Regions from separate parts of the Lysinibacillus sp. COL-1 genome, predicted to be linked through region 2. Evidence: riboswitches for the same ligand, from Rfam matches in the RefSeq annotation. Region 2 holds a riboswitch; each other region holds the start of a gene.
The links. A riboswitch is a leader RNA that binds a small molecule or an ion and turns the genes downstream of it on or off. The one in region 2 is predicted to bind cobalamin.
Positions count from the first base shown of each region.

Region 1: another riboswitch for cobalamin. It lies ahead of AC6BKE_RS05370 (cobalamin adenosyltransferase family protein); the one in region 2 lies ahead of mmgD (citrate synthase).
Region 3: another riboswitch for cobalamin. It lies ahead of AC6BKE_RS21480 ((2Fe-2S) ferredoxin domain-containing protein); the one in region 2 lies ahead of mmgD (citrate synthase).

Region 1 covers NZ_JCAWSJ010000003.1:192,252-197,832, forward strand. The annotation lists gene AC6BKE_RS05350 (C40 family peptidase) at 1-628, shown strand, start outside; gene ytvI (sporulation integral membrane protein YtvI) at 823-1,881, opposite strand; gene AC6BKE_RS05360 (hypothetical protein) at 1,972-2,520, shown strand; gene AC6BKE_RS05365 (glutathione peroxidase) at 2,605-3,150, shown strand; cobalamin riboswitch at 3,250-3,449, shown strand; gene AC6BKE_RS05370 (cobalamin adenosyltransferase family protein) at 3,603-4,160, shown strand; gene AC6BKE_RS05375 (ABC transporter substrate-binding protein) at 4,144-5,094, shown strand; gene AC6BKE_RS05380 (tyrosine-protein phosphatase) at 5,237-5,581, shown strand, end outside.
Region 2 covers NZ_JCAWSJ010000004.1:2,168,756-2,174,336, reverse strand. The annotation lists gene prpB (methylisocitrate lyase) at 1-558, opposite strand, end outside; gene AC6BKE_RS19115 (bifunctional 2-methylcitrate dehydratase/aconitate hydratase) at 733-2,166, opposite strand; gene mmgD (citrate synthase) at 2,265-3,386, opposite strand; cobalamin riboswitch at 3,580-3,774, opposite strand; gene AC6BKE_RS19105 (NUDIX hydrolase) at 4,023-4,508, shown strand; gene AC6BKE_RS19100 (hypothetical protein) at 4,564-4,845, opposite strand; gene AC6BKE_RS19095 (SHOCT-like domain-containing protein) at 4,855-5,241, opposite strand; gene AC6BKE_RS19090 (DUF2089 domain-containing protein) at 5,255-5,581, opposite strand, start outside.
Region 3 covers NZ_JCAWSJ010000004.1:2,654,296-2,659,876, forward strand. The annotation lists gene cobK (precorrin-6A reductase) at 1-361, opposite strand, end outside; gene AC6BKE_RS21470 (sirohydrochlorin chelatase) at 358-1,257, opposite strand; gene cobJ (precorrin-3B C(17)-methyltransferase) at 1,272-2,939, opposite strand; gene AC6BKE_RS21480 ((2Fe-2S) ferredoxin domain-containing protein) at 2,944-3,315, opposite strand; cobalamin riboswitch at 3,463-3,644, opposite strand; cobalamin riboswitch at 3,902-4,086, shown strand; gene AC6BKE_RS21485 (energy-coupling factor ABC transporter permease) at 4,230-4,976, shown strand; gene AC6BKE_RS21490 (energy-coupling factor ABC transporter substrate-binding protein) at 4,980-5,252, shown strand; gene cbiQ (cobalt ECF transporter T component CbiQ) at 5,259-5,581, shown strand, end outside.

The sequences.
Region 1 (5,581 bases), on a different contig from region 2:
AAAAGAGCTTCAAAAGCAGTTCCAAGAGCTTCAACAAAAGGAAAGCGAAATGGAAGTGAAAAAGGCTGAAAATGAAGCGAAATCACTTGCATTAAAAGCTCAAATTGCAACGAAACAAGAAGAAGAACGTTTAGAGGCAGAGCGTAAAGCAGCTGAAGAAGAAGCAGCCCGTTTACGTGCGCTACAAGCAGCAACTCCAGTTGTACAAGCAACTCAAAATAATGATGGCGGCGTGCCACAAAAAATTGTTATGGGCTCAGGAGCTGGTACGGCTTCTTCAGGAGATGCTATTTCAACAGCTAAACAATTCCTAGGACGTCCATATGTCTGGGGTGGTAGTAACCCATCGACAGGCTTTGACTGTTCAGGTCTTGTACAGTGGTCATACAAACAAGCAGGTGTTTCTTTACCACGTACAGCATCACAGCAGTATTTAGCAACTCAACGTATCTCAGCAAGTGAAGCGCGTGTTGGAGACTTAGTATTCTTCAGCTATGGTTCTGGTGTAGCTCACGTAGGTATTTACTTAGGGAACAACACAATGATCGATGCTCAAAACAATGGTATCGTAATTGAATCACTTGATTGGTGGAATCAATACTTAGTAGGCTTTGGTCGTATTCAATAAGCCTCTATATTTAATAGACGATTGACATGATGAAAAGGTCATCTTTGTAGAGAAAAAATATACAAAGATGACCTTTTTTATTTTGCTTTAGTGTTCATCTACCTCCTTTGTCGAGGAGAGATGAACACTTATTTTGCATTTCCAGTGGTTTAAGAGGAGCATTAGAGGTAAGCTCGAAGCGTAATGACTTTGCATTAAATTTTAAAATTTAGCTTAATGACACCTGTCTCTTTTAAGGCAATAAAGAAAATGATAACAAATGGGCCAACGAGTAAACCAATGATACCAAATAACTGTAGACCAATGAACATGGCAATTAATGTTGGCAAAGTGGATAAGCCAATGTGGTCGCCCATTAGTTTAGGCTCGACGACACGACGAATAATAAGTAAAATAGCAGCTAAGATGAATAATTTTACAGCGATAGCTGTGTTTCCCATTAATAGATGGTATAGTCCCCATGGGGCTAATATAATAATGGACCCTAGGAAAGGAACGATATCTATTAACCAAATAATAATGGTCATCGTAACTGCATATTTCGGTTGGATTAATAGTAATCCAATAAGTGTGACGCCACCTATGATAAAGCTTACAAATAAGTGTGCCTTCATATAACCGAATGTTGCATCTTTTAAACGATTTAAGATGATTTTTATTTTCTTTGCTGTGTTAGGCTTTAAATATTTATAAGTGATTTCCTTTAATTTGGGCAAATCAAGCATAAATAGGAATAAAGCAATCATATAAACGAGAAGACTGATAAATAGGCTTGGAATCTCTGAAAAGAATGCTGAAACTTTGTTATAATTAAAGAAGCTTAAAAAGGATTCTTCAACTTTCTTTATGAAATCCATAGTGGTTTTTTGAAGCGAAGCACTTACTTCAGGTGGAAAGTCCTCTGTGTATTTAGAAATATTTTCTTGCATATGAAGCCACATATCTGATAGCTTGGAAATATAATAGGGAGCTTGCTTTGATAATATAATTATTTGCGACATAATTTGTGTAATGGATATATAGCAAATAATAGAGATAACAATAACACTCACTATGTATATAAAAGCAACTACAATTTTCCTTGACATTTTCCATCGCCTTTTAAAGAACATAACAATGGGTTCTAAGAAAAATGCACTGACACCAGCAAGTATTATAGGCATGGATACAGGGATTACAAAATAGGCAGCTACAAGTAGAGAAAGAATCACAATCAATCGGAAAATCATTTTCCTAGCATTAAATTTATTCATAAACTCACCTTCTTTGAGAAAAAAATTAAGTTAAGTGTACCATAAATCAAATTTTATTACGTTCTGAAACAATAAAGGTAGGGATAAATTATGGAGAAAGAGATTTTGCAACTTTTTAATAATCTAACAGAGCATGACCGCGATATTGAATCTTACGAGGAACTAATAAAAATTCTGCAGGAACCCGTAGATTGGACATATGCAGTCTGGGAACAGCTTGTACAAGCACTTACATACAAAGATGGTCATGCACGTGCACGTGCTGCACAAATTTTATGCGCCTTAGCCGCAAAAAGTGACCCAGAAGAAAGGGTATTGGAGGATTTTTTAAAGATTTGGGCTGTGACTTATGATGAACGATCCGTTACAGCTCGAAATGCATTACAAGCTATTTGGAAAATTGGGCTAGCAGGTCAAGTACAAAGTGACTTAGTGGTGTCTTATTTAGCAAAGAGATTTCAAACTTGTTTAGATGAGAAGCATCCGACTCACATTCGCCATGATATTATTGTATCTTTTAAAAAGCTATATGACGAGACAAGTGACATAAAGTTATTAGACATTGCCCATCGTTTAATTAATGAAGAGCAGGACGTTAAATCTAAACAGAAGTATAAGTCAGCCATCCGTTCAACGTAACGAGATGGTGTTTTTTGTGCAAATTATTTGGTAAATTATTGAATAGTCAACTATAATAAATGAAAAAATAAAAGGGGTTAAGACATGAGCATTTATAATTATTTAGTACGAAAACCTAATGGTGAAATTTTATCCATGGAAACATATCGTGGAAAAACGATGCTAATTGTCAATACGGCGAATCAATGCCGATTTACATATCAATTTGATGACTTACAAAAAATGTATGATAAATATGGGAAAGATAATTTTGTCGTTCTAGGATTTCCTTGCGATCAATTTGGTCATCAAAATCCTGAAGATGGCGAGGAGACTACGCATCTTTGTAAAGTGAATTATGGCGTTACCTTCCCAATTTTTGAGCTTGTACAAGTAAATGGAGAGACTACCCACCCATTATTTAATTATTTAAAACATGAAGTGGATTTTCGAGAGTTTGGCAAGGCGAGCATGCAGGAAAAAATGCTTGCTGAGGCAATTGTTCAACTTGCCCCTAACTTTTTAGATGGTCGTAATATTCGCTGGAACTTTACAAAGTTTTTAGTAGATGCTAACGGCAAGACCGTTGCACGCTTTGAACCAACAGATTCACAACTTGATATTGAACAGGCAATTGAAACTATACTATAAAACAGTTTTGTTTATCTTATTCTTTAGAAATGGTGACGATCCATTCAAAGCACAGCTATTTTTTCCTATTAATATATGATAAACTGCTTTACAAGTGAATTATTCTTGCAGAATAAAGGTGCTAACAAGCATAATCGGGAATTCGGTGAAAAACCGAAGCTGTTTCCGCAACTGTAAGTACAGCTAGTATAAAGGTTTACCACTGTCTTAACAGAGATGGGAAGGTACTTTATCACACATTCGTTTTTTATGTAATGAACTGTACAAGCCAGGAGACCGACCTTTGTTTGAACGTATAAAAACTTCTCGGAAGCTAGGAGGATATACGGCAAATACATAGGCTATGTCATGTTAATTTGGCCATTATTATGTTATTTTCGTCGTTCCTTTGCGTAAAGGAGCGGCGTTTTTTTATGCAAGAATTTTCATAATGAAAAGTGGGGGGATCGCAAGTGAAAAAAGATGCACGTTATTCTTGTTATCCATTTATGCGTGAAAAAGCTTCGACGGTTGATTTTGAGATTCGAACAGACAGTCTGACTACGCATTTGGGAGTTGCTTTAGCTGCAGTTAAGAAAGAGGATGTACAAGCTGTTGTAGAAGATTTAATGATTATTTTACCTATGGCCTACCATGTCAATGGCTCGGTTCGTGGAAAACTAGCTGTAACAGAAGAGGATCTTGCTTGGTTAAGTGAGCGCTATGATTTTTATGTTCGTCATGTGAAGGAAGAGATACAAAACTTTGTCTTACCTCAAGGTACAGAGGCTGCCGCTGCTCTACATCTTTGCCGTAGTGAAGCAAAAAAATCATATCGTACATTACACAAAGTATCGGAAGAACGAGAGGTTCCAGCTATTCTTTTTGATTATTTAGGCCTATTAGCCAATGTGTGCTTCGTTATGGCTGTCTTTATGAATCAACAAGCAGGGATAGTTGAAATACCATTTATTAGTAAATCATATCCGATGAAAAAGAAAAAGGAGAATAATAATGAAGAAATTATTTAATGTTCAATGGCTAACAGTACTCTTCCTTGCAATGATTTTAGCAGGTTGTGGTACTTCAGTAGATACTAAAAATAAAGACGCTTCACAGGATACACAACAAACAGAGCAAACAAACTACAAAGTGACAGATGATCGCGGTGTAGAAATAGAGTTTAAAGAAGTACCAAAAACAGTTGTATCATTGCAACCAAGTAACACAGAAATTTTATTTGCTCTAGGTGTTGGTGATAAAATCGTAGGAGCAACTGAGTATGATACTTACCCAGAGGAAGCACAGAAAATTGAACGGGTTTCTGATTCTGTGAATTTTAACAGTGAACGAATCATAGCGTTGAAGCCAGATGTTGTTATAGCTTATACGATTGGTGATAAGGAAGCAATGAAACCACTTGAAGATGCTGGAATCAAAGTGTTTGTTATTCAATCAGCAGCTACATTCGATGATGTTTATGGTGACATCGAACAGATCGCAGCTGTAATGGGTGTTGCAGATAAAGGAAATGAAGTAAACGAAGAGATTAAAGCGAAATTAGCTGACGTTAAAGCAAAGGTGAAGGAAGTAAAAGCACCGAAAAATGTTTATTTAGAAATTAGTCCTAAGCCCGATATTTATACAGCAGGCTCTGGTACTTTCCAGCAAGAAATACTAGATGCAGCCAATGTTAAGAATGTTTTTTCTGACTTGAGCAGCTGGGCACAAGTTTCTGAGGAAGATGTCATAGTGAAAAACCCAGATGTTATTTTAACGACAGTAAACTACACAGAGGATCCAATAGGTGAAATACTTGCACGTGATGGATGGAATACAGTGACAGCAGTTCAAAATAAAGCAGTACAGACTCTTGATACAGATATCTCTAATCGACCTGGCCCACGTATTGGGGAAGCCGTAGAACTAGTAGCAAAGGCTGTCTATCCAGAGTTATTTAAATAAGAAACCATTCAAGGCTAGCTGTATACTGACAGCTAGCCATTTTTATGTGTGTTGTTATTTCCTAGTGTGAAAATTGGAATTAATTGAGTTAGTTCTATAAAATAAAAGTAAGAGTGCTCGATAATTTTAGGAGGTGTAGTAATTGGAACAGTTAGAGACAAAGATAATTCCATTTGAGGCAGTTTATAATTTTCGAGATATGGGGGGATATAGGACAAGGGATGGGCGCATTGTCAAGAACGGTTTATTTTACCGCTCAGCGGCTCTTGGGAAAATGACGTTGGCGGATAAAGAGCTATTTGAAACATTAGGGATTAAAACCATTTTTGATTATCGTGATAATAATGAGGCACACCATAATCCTAACCCTATGTTCTCACACGCTCAATATATTCAAATACCAGCGAAGGGCAATCATACATTTGAAATGCCTACAAATGCTGGTGGTAGAGATTTTTATAAAGCAGTAAGCCCCGAAATGTTCCGA
Region 2 (5,581 bases):
TGCCCCAGCTGCCACATAAGCTTTAGCTCTTAAAATAGCCTGCTCTAAACCTTCTACAGACCTTGCATCTGTGCGGGCAACAATTACTAACGTAGGAGCTATTTGTTTAATCATTTTTATTTTTTGTATCATTTCCTCTTGAGCAACGAGTGTTTTCCCATTCAAATGACCACATTTTTTTGGAAGATTTTGATCCTCTAGCTGTACAGCAGCTACTCCAGCCTCTACCATTTCACGAGCTGTGCGGGCAACATTTAAGACACCACCAAAGCCAGTATCGATATCCACTAGCAGCGGTAAATTAGTCGCACGAATAATTTCGCTCGCACGCTGTGCAACTTCATTTGAATAAATCATGCCTAAATCAGGTAAGCCTCTACTGGCAGTGTAGGCAGCGCCAGAAAGATATAATGCCTCAAAGCCAACTTTTTTAGCCATTAAGCCAGCCATTGCATCATGAGCTCCTGGGATTTGTAAAATCGTTGAACGAGTAATGAGTGTTCGAAATTGTTCAGCCAATTGTTTTTGTGCTATTGCTTCATTTACAATCCACGCCATCTATAAAAACCTCCTAATAATCAATGATGCCTCGGCATATTTACGTCCGAAAGCGGCTGTGATGCAGGTCAGTTAGCCGTTATCGCAAGGATGGGAGGATTTTAGGCTAACATCCTTTATTAACTCCTTCCCGATTCGTGACATTCGCCAGAGGCTTTAATTTCCTGAAAGAAGTTAAACAAATAAATTAACGAATTCATGAACAGCACTATTTTCAAGAAGTGCTTGATCAGCACAAACTTCATTAATCTTGCTGTGTTGTTTTTGAGAATAATGGGTGCTAATGTTTTGCTGGAACTTATGGATGATTTGAGGGAATGCTTCCTCACGACGGAAACGGTGTCCTAAAGGATATTCACATTCAATAAGCTCAGATGATGTGCCATCTTTGTAATAAACTTGAACAGCATTGGCAATCGAACGTTTCTCAGGATCTAGGTAATCAATTGTATATTGGGGTTTTTCCACAACCACCATTTTATTTCTTAAATTATCGATACGTGGATCTGCAGCCACTTCATCTTCATAGTGGTCTGCTGTAATATCACCATAGATAAGCCCTATTGCTGTAATGTATTGAAGACAGTGATCACGATCAGCTGGGTTATTAAGAGGTCCTTCCTTATCGATAATTCGTATAGCGGATTCATGGGTCGTAATTTGAATGCGTTCAATGTCCTGTAAACGATTTTTCACTTCATTGTGTAAATGAACGGCACATTCGGCAGCTGTTTGTGCATGGAATTCAGCTGGATAAGAAACTTTAAATAGAACATTTTCCATCACATAAGATGCTAGTGGTCTAGCAAGCTTTAATTCTTGCTTATTAAAGAGAACATCTTGGAAGCCCCAGCCAGGTGCAGATAAGGCCGTTGCATAGCCCATTTCGCCTTTCACAGCCATCATGGCTAAGTGTACTGCCCTGCTTGTTGCATCACCAGCAGCCCATGATTTTCTAGAACCCGTATTCGGTGCATGGCGATATGTTCGTAGGCTCGAATTATCAATCCAAGCATTTGATAAGGCGTTGACAATTTCCTGATGAGTGCCACCTAATGCCTTTGTCACAACAGCTGTTGTCGCAATTTTGACAAACAGTACATGGTCTAACCCAACACGATTTAAGCTATTTTCTAATGCGAGAATACCTTGTATTTCATGGGCCTGTATCATCATTTCTAATACGTCTTTCATTTTAAGTGGCTCTTTCCCTTCAGCAACACGCACGCGACTCAAATAATCAGCCACAGCTAATATGCCCCCTAAATTATCGGAAGGGTGTCCCCATTCAGCCGCAAGCCAAGTGTCGTTGTAATCCAGCCAACGAATCATACAACCGATATTAAAGGCACCTTTTACAGGATCAAGAACATAGGAAGTGCCTGGAACTCGTGTACCATTGGGAACGACTGTGCCTGGTACTACTGGGCCAAGAAGTTTCGTGCATTCAGGATATTGTAAGGCCAAAATGCCACACCCTAATGTATCTAATAATACATAGCGTGCCGTTTCGTATGCTTCTTCACTTGTAATAGTTGTATTTACTACGTAATCCGCAATATCTGTAAGTAATTGATCTGTCTTAGATATGTCATTTGTTTTAATCATCTATATCTTCCTTTCAAGGCATGAATTTGATATACTAGTATGCTGATAGGCATTGGTCAGAATGCCCATCAGCTCTATGGCGAGTTGTTAAAACTTGATTATACCGACAATTCTTCAAGGTTATGACGCTCGCCAATATAATGGACACGAGGTCTAAATAATCGGTTATTGTCATGCTGCTCAATGACGTGAGCACATAAGCCAATCGTTCGTGAGCCAAAAAAGATAGGTGTATAGATTTCAATTGGCAAGCCAAGCATGTAGTATACTGGTGCTGCATAATAATCTAAATTTGGGTACAAGCTCTTTTCTTGTGCCATCACCTTCTCACCAGCTTCACACATGTGATATAAGCGATCATCCCCTTGTGCCAAACATAATTTATGCAAAGCCTCTTTCATAATTTGTGCTCTTGGGTCCATCTTTTTCATATAAACACGGTGACCAAAGCCCATAATCTTTTCTTTATTTTGCAGTTTATTTTTCAGCAAGGCTTCAAAGCCTGCTACTGTTTTGGCTTCTAGAAGCATGTACATGACTGCCTCGTTGGCCCCTCCATGTAAATTTCCTTTCAATGATGCGACAGCTCCAGTTAAAGCACCGTACAAATCAGATTGTGTAGAGGCGATAACACGAGCTGTAAACGTCGAATTTGGCATCTCATGCTCACTATATAAAACGAGAGACTGATCAAAAATTTCTTCTTCTAACGCCGTTGGTTTTCTACCAGTAATCATGTAATAAAAATTGGCGCTATAGGAAAGCTGACTATCTGGCTCCACAACATCTTGTCCGTTTAAGACACGATAGCTATTGGCTACGATGTTAGGCATACCGCCTAAAAGTCTATAAGCTCGCGTCAAGTTCATTTCAGTAGAACGATCATTGATGTGCTGATCAAAGCCTGCTAAAACAGAAATTCCAGTTCTCAGTCCATCCATCGCATGTGTTTCATTAGGCAAGAGCTTGAAGATTTGGAAGATCTCTTGCGGAACCTGATAATGTGCTTTTAATTTGTCCTGTAAGTCAGCCTGTTGCTCGGCAGTAGGAATTTCGCCATGCAGTAGCAAGTAGACAATGTCTAAATACGAATATCTTTGTGATAATTCAATCAAGTCGTAGCCTCGAATAACAATTTGACTTCCTACAGTGTCTAAAAAAGATAATTTTGTTTCAGCAGCAATGATCCCATCAAGACCTGGTGAATAAGTTAACTCCATTCAATGACAGCCCCTTTGTTTAATTATTCTTGTAAGCGTTACCATTCCAACACGAAAGAACAACAAAAAAACAACTTCTACCCCTTTTTAGAAGTTGTTAATCTACAAAAGCATGACAGACCAAATAACAGTGAATTTATAGGAATTCACAAAAATCATGCAGTAGCTAACACCTCCCTATCCTCGTAGGTCAATTGATGCTTATTTTGTGGCAGGTCTCCTGACTTATAATCAACACTTCAATAACACCTTCCCATTTTGACAAACAAAACAGTGGCCTTGTTATCGAGCTCCTAAATACAGTTGCGGGACAGTGTTGGACTCTCACCAACTTCCCTTTTAATCAAATGGAATGGACTCCATTTGAACCACCAAAATTTAGCATATTCAATTTGTCTATTTACCTTAACATAGAGTTTTCAAAACAATCAATATAGGTAAAATTCAGAAAAGACTGATTATAAAAAGCTATTTTTCATTTTTGATTGACTATTCTGCATTTTTGAGCATTATTTTGTACAAAAAAAGATTGTTCATCTATACCAATAACTCCATTTTCAAGGATTACAAGTGAAATAGAGGTCTTTATAATAAGAAAGGCGAATAGTTATTTTATAATATAGAGGAGGAGCCAATATGGGCTATATTTCAGAATTAAGGAAATACATCGGCAGTAGACCGATTATCAGTATCGGGGCGACAATTCTTGTAGTCAACGATGACAAGAAAATTCTCTTTCAACATCGTTCAGATACGTTGGATTGGGGATTACCTGGTGGCTCAATGGAACTGAATGAAACGCTAGAAGAAGCTGCTACCCGTGAACTTCATGAAGAAACAGGACTGGTAGCGAATGAATTGGACTTGATTGGTGTTTTTTCAGGGCCAAATTATTATTTTCAATATCCAAATGGAGATGAAATCTATACAGTTATTCATCTTTATAGTGCGAAAAATGTCAGTGGTGTATTAGAGATGAGGGATGGTGAGAGTTTGAATCTTACCTATTTCAGTAAAAATGAGCTACCAGATCATCTTGAGAAAAGAACAAAAACACTCTTAGACAATCTAGAGGACAAATTGTGGAATTTAGATAGTTCTTTTGCAAAGAATTCTCTTTAAATAACAAAGAGCATGCTTTTTATGAAAACATGCTCCCATCTTAACTATTAGGTTATTACAGTCTAACCTTAACCTCTGTACCGTCTTGTGCCTTGACATCTACTAGCACGAGCCCTTTATAATTTTGTAGTTCCTTGATAATAGGCTTGAGCATTTCTTTGTCAATGAATGGAAAGGAAAAGTCGATTTTTTTTCTGTCGAAGTATGCCTTTGTCCATTTGTTGACACTTTGCTGAATCCATTTTGAAGTCAAAATGGAAAGAACAATGGTTAGCACAGCATATGGAACAGGAACGGTAAAACGAACGTCTTTTGCTTTCACTTTTACATGCATCATAAGTCGCCTCTACTCAATGAAAACTGAAACGGTATCTCCGTTTGCCGATTTTATGTCCACAATTTGTCCATCTAATTCATTTTCGATGGCTTCAAGAAGAAGATTGATATCGATATCTTTCACGTATTTTTCCGATTGCGGAATACTCGCAGCGATACTGTGTCCAGCCATTAACACAGCCTTGACAAGTTTTATAGGCAAATTCACAGTGACATTATCATTTTCAGTGGACACCACACGAACCTTTAACGTTTTATCTAAATACTTCGTTTTTTCCAGAAATTTATTACCTGACTCCTCTTTCTCTTGTAACACTTGAATCAGCTCTGACCCTTTATCAGCATCAATTTTTCCCTCTTGAATCATGGTTAACACTTTAGTAATTTCCTCTTTCATGTAGCATTCCTCCCTATTCGTCTTTTAAGAGTTTTATGGCCTCATCAGTTGTTATTTCGCCATTTTCCAACATGCTTACAATTTTTTTCTCGTCTACTTCATTTTTCTTCTTTTGGACATAACCAAGGGATGAGATAATGTCATTTAGCTTGCCTCGCACAGTTGGGTACGAAATGCCCAGTTCCTTTTCTACTTCCTTAATATTCCCTCGACATGTTAAAAATACTTCCACAAAATGAAGCTGATCCTGTGATAAGGATGCTAGCTTCGACAATTCAAACTCATTTTCAATCGTCGTTTGACAATGAGAACACTGTAACTTCGTAATTTTCAATGTTTT
Region 3 (5,581 bases), 490 kb from region 2:
CTAATTGGGCAGCCTCCTCATAATCCTTCACTATCGTAATGAGAGGATGCGCATAGTGTTCATGGGCACGCTCATAGCGAATATAAGGAACTTGTGCCTGTTCGGCCGCTGCCATTGCATTTTTAGAAGCTTCCTCAGCAAATGGATGAGAGGCATCAACCACCATTTGATAGCCTTGCTCTGTTATGATGGCTGCCATTTCCTCAGCTGTCAGTCGACCTATTAAATGTGGTAGGCCAACGTCAGCAAGACTAGAGGCTGCCGAATCAGTCACGACGGTAGCTGTTACCGCATGTCCTGCGCTTTGCAGGGCAAGGGCTAGATCCCTTGCATCACTCGTCCCTGCTAACATGAAAATCATTTTACTGGCTCCTCTTCATGGTGGTGGTCATGGTCGTGATGGTGGTCGTGTCCATGATCGTGATCATGATGATGGTGATGATGGGCATGTCCATGAACTGCCGCATAGGCACGATAATTTTCTAAATCTTGCATGCCTGTAGATGTACCATTTATCGCTTGTTCAATACGCTCTAATAGAACATTTTGTAAACGTTCATGGTAGCCAAAATAATTGGCAATTTGAACAGTACAATCTGGATATTGTTCATTAAACTTCACACACATATCATTCATACGTTCCATTAAAATACCTGTGAATAAAAAGTATGGGAGCATGATGATTTTTTTCGCACCTAATTTAACACAGCGTTCAATACCTTCTTCAACACGTGGATCTGTTACGCCCATAAATGCACTTTCCACATATTTAACAGGTAATTTTTCCCATAAAAGTCGTGTAATTTTATAAAAATCACCATTTGCAGATGGATCACTGCCACCTCGTGCAATCAATAAAATGGCTGTATCTTGTTGCTCTTGTTCTGAATGAAAACCAATTTCCGCTAGACGATCTTGTAAAATCGTAAATATTTCATCATGAATGCCAATGGTTTGACCATAGGTAAATGTAATGTTCGGATAATGCTCACGCGCATGCTCGATCTCTGCTGGAATATGCAGCTTTGAATGGCCTGCATGAAGTAAAATAATCGGAATTACATGAACCTCTGTAGCCCCTTTCTTCACACAATTCGTAATGCCTTCTTCGATGTTCGGTGAAGCAAATTCTAGGAAACATGTTTCCACTAAAAATTGTGCATCAATACGCGGTGTCATTTGTTCAATAAATGTACGTACCTCATCATTTCCTGCTGCTAAACGGCTCCCATGGCCGACAAATAAAATAGCTTTCATCTCTTTTCTCCTCACTAGTCGCCGCACGGAGCTGGCTCTACTTTTATTTTGGAAGACATATCTTGATACGTAAAATGCAATATCTTTTTCACACGTTTAAAATATTTAAATAAACGTTCATTTGGGTGAGCATTTGCTTTATATTCTTCAATAATATCTGTAATTAGTGGAATCAGTTGTTCAGGCTCCAACCCTTCTACAACAGGCTGTGCTGCATGGGCCGTACGACCAACTGGCTTCGCCCCAATAAAGACATCAAATTTACTTTTGCGATAGACAATACCAATATCATCAAATACAGCCCTGTAACAGGCCATACCACAGCCGTTAAAACCGATATTTAATGTTTTCGGCAAAGACATTCCACCTAATTTTTGTTGTATTTCTTCTGCATAGGGAATCGAATCGGCCTTTTCACCATAGCAAAAATCACAAGCCTTCAAGGATAGCACATCACCAATCGGCGCTAATAAAAAGCCTACTTCCTGTAATTTCTCCGTGATACGTTCAGGGGCAGTCGTTGGGATTTTCAAATGGATTTGATGGTCTGGTGTATATTCCATCGTCCCCTCTTCCCCAACGACCTCTGCTAACGTCATCATTTGCTGAGGTGTGAAAAACTTATTCACCACTCCTGGGCTTACAGCTAATTCAAAAATGGATTCTATTTTTTGCTGTACAAGTTTCGGCGTTACTTTGACTGCACTTGTTCCTTTCACCATTGCGAGTGCCGCTGTAGCCATTTCAAGTGCTGTTTTTTTTGGCTTTGGCGTAGCGGCTACACTGGGTTTATTAAAACGCCCTGCATTAGGATCTGCTGTAAAGTCTTGTCGTGCAGTCCCTGTCTCTTGGTTCATTGCCCAAGGTTCATTTTCTTCACGTAAACGTTGATGTGGACGTAAGGGTTGTTTTTCTTCACCCAATGTATATTTACGTTGATAGCCACGTGGTGTAATCATTTTATTGTCATAGAAAAATGTCGACGAATTACCAATAATGACTGTCGTCAGCATTCCAATGTCATGCTCCAGCATTTCGGCTAATGTTGTCATCGTCACTTCTTGACGATCGCGGTAAGCACTTTTCACAAGTCCTACTGGTGTGTCAGGCGAACGATATTCTAAGAGAATGCGCTGTGCTTCGACAATTTGTCTTGTTCGGCGACCGCTTTTTGGGTTGTATAAAGCGATTACAAAATCCGCCATAGCGGCTGCCTCGACGCGCTTGGCAATTAAATTCCATGGTGTTAGATGGTCACTTAAACTAATCGTACAGGCATCATGCATAATCGGGGCACCAAGTAAGCTAGCACATGAATTGATGGCAGAAATACCAGGGACAATTTCTACCTCAATCCCCGTTGCTTCTGTCCAGCCTAGCTCAATCAATACCTCATACACTAATCCCGCCATACCATAGACACCCGCATCACCACTTGAAATGACTGAGACAATGCTTCCAGCCTCTGCTTGGCGCACCGCTTCCTGCGCACGGGACACCTCTTCGGTCATTCCAGTACTGACAATCGACTTCGCACTGACTAAATCTTGAATCAACTCCACGTAGGTTTTGTAGCCTATGATCATATCACTTTGTTGTAATGCCTCTACCGCCCGTGTCGTAATATGCTTAAAGTCTCCAGGTCCAAAGCCCACTACGAAAATTTTTCCTTTTTGCGCCATGTTGTTACCCCTCTTTCACCTTTTCGATCCCTTTAATGGCTGTCGTTTGTGCTGTACGCTGTAATGTACCTTCACGAAGTGTAAAGACATGTTCGTTGTATAAGGATTCATGATGTAAATCTTGTACAAGTGTTCTAGCATGCTCTGTTGATGGTACACGATACCAATTCCCTTGCGGATAGGCGATGACCACACAAGCATCCTTGCATCGTCCATTACAGCGCGTTCTTGTTGTATGTATCTCTTGATCAAGTGCTTGCTGTTGTATTTCTTCTCGAATAGCTAGGGTAATTTCCTCCCCACCTTTGTTCATGCAGCTACTACCATTACAAATAAAGAGATGTGTTTTCATCCCCTCTAAATTCCATGTTGTCATCTTCTGTCTCCCCTCATTTGCTTTCTGGAAAAAGAAAAACCTTTACTCTAATTACGAAGAGTAAAGGTTTTGTAGAAGCCAAATAAAAACGAATAAAATAAAATACAGGTACTCGCTCTTGCTTCAACTTCTCCCTCCGAAAAGTTTGCATGCACAATCAAATAAGCAGGTTTCCTGACTTAAGCTTCATTTTACTATCGCACCTTCCCAAGTTTGCACCAGTGGCTTTGCGATTTCATCAGCTATTACAGTAGCGGGGGCTGTATTGGATTTTCACCAATTTCCCTATTATCTCGAGTTATTCGAGCACTTATCGACGTTTTATATGAAATTTATTATCTTCTTTATAGAATAGAAAACTGTCTCTATCATATCTCATTATTTTAAAATTTCAATATTTCTATAAAAATTTATGACAATTTTATCAATTTTGTGTGTAGACCGGGTATAAAAATTATAATATCTCCTTATTTATGACAATTCAGTAGTTATCAGAATCTTCTCTATTGACCTTCAATTGAAAATATTTTTTAAAAAAATATAGCATATTTATGGAAAATCATGTTACACTTTGTCGTGAAATCTCACAACTTAATGTTTTTTCGGTGTAAAATACTTATCATTTTGCTTAAAAGGGAAGCCGGTTTGAGTCCGGCGCGGTCCCGCCACTGTATTAGGGAGCTTTATAGAACATGTCACTGTCCAACGGATGGGAAGACCTATAAAGTGTTGAACTAGAGCCAGGAGACCTGCCGAAAAATATGTGATCGTTTCAGCCTACGAGGATAGGTGTGCGGCTTAGCAGATGAGAATGTTATTTGCTTTTTTAGCTATGCACTTTTCCAACAACGGAGAAGTGCTTTTTTATTTACGCACGCTACATTCTAAAAATCTATTAGTAAGGAGGAAAGCTTTTGAAATTTTCATGGTGGAAACTTAGTTATTTTTTATTGGCCTTTTTACTCGTGCCAAAACGTGCCTTTGCCATGCATATCATGGAAGGTTTTTTACCAATCGAATGGGCTATTTTTTGGTGGGTCATCTCTATCCCATTTATTATTCTAGGATTGCGCTCCATTCGCAAAACAATTGAAGAAAACCCTGAAACCAAAATGCTTTTAGGTCTTTCAGGAGCCTTTGCTTTTGTGCTGTCGGCGTTAAAAATCCCTTCGGTTACAGGTAGTTGCTCCCACCCAACTGGTGTTGGACTTGGAACGGTTTTATTCGGACCTCTCGCTATGAGTGTCATCGGAACGATTGTTTTATTATTCCAATCTTTATTATTAGCACATGGTGGGATTACCACTTTAGGAGCGAACGCCTTCTCTATGGCGATTGTAGGCCCATTTATTGCTTACTTTGTCTTTAAAGGGGCTCAAAAAATAGGGTTGTCATTTTCACTAGCTGTTTTTTTTGCTGCGATGCTTGGTGACTTAGGTACATATGTTGTGACTTCTGTACAGTTAGCATTAGCCTTCCCTTCAGAGGTTGGCGGCTTTATGGCATCGTTTACAAAGTTCGCAGGTATTTTTGCCTTAACTCAAATTCCGTTAGCGGTGAGTGAAGGAATTTTAACGGTCATTGTGATGAATTTCTTGAAAAAGTACAATGTCAGCGAATTAAAAATGTTGCGTGTTTTCTCAACAAAGGAGGCACATTAGTAGATGAAACGAAATTTATTACTATTAGCGATTGTTGTGCTGTTAGCTATCATCCCATTGTTTATACAAAAAGGTGCAGAATTTGGTGGTGCTGATGGAGAGGCAGAAGCAGCCATTGGCGAAATCAATGCAGAATATGAACCGTGGTTTGAAAGCTTATGGGAGCCACCAAGTGGTGAAATTGAAAGCTTATTATTCGTGCTACAGGCAGCTATTGGAGCTGGTTTTATTGGCTACTTCATCGGCTATATGCGCGGCAAGCATAAAGAAGGTTAACCCGTTATGTTACTCATTGATAAGTATGCGTATCTTAATAAGCTAGCGTCCGTTCATCCGCTAGAAAAAATGATATTTTCAATTGGTCTACTTCTCGTTACGCTCATCATGAGAGATGAACGACTTTCACTCATTACATTTTTTGTAATGAGTGCTTTTATCATTTTAGGTGCAAAAATTCCGCTTACCTACTATGTTAAGTTATTATTGCTACCTGGATTTTTCTTACTAACAAGTCTTGTATCCATCTTGCTGTCAATCACACCAGCAACTCATGTATTACCTGCCCATCTGTGGTCTTTTACGTGGATGAATTGGACAATTTTCAT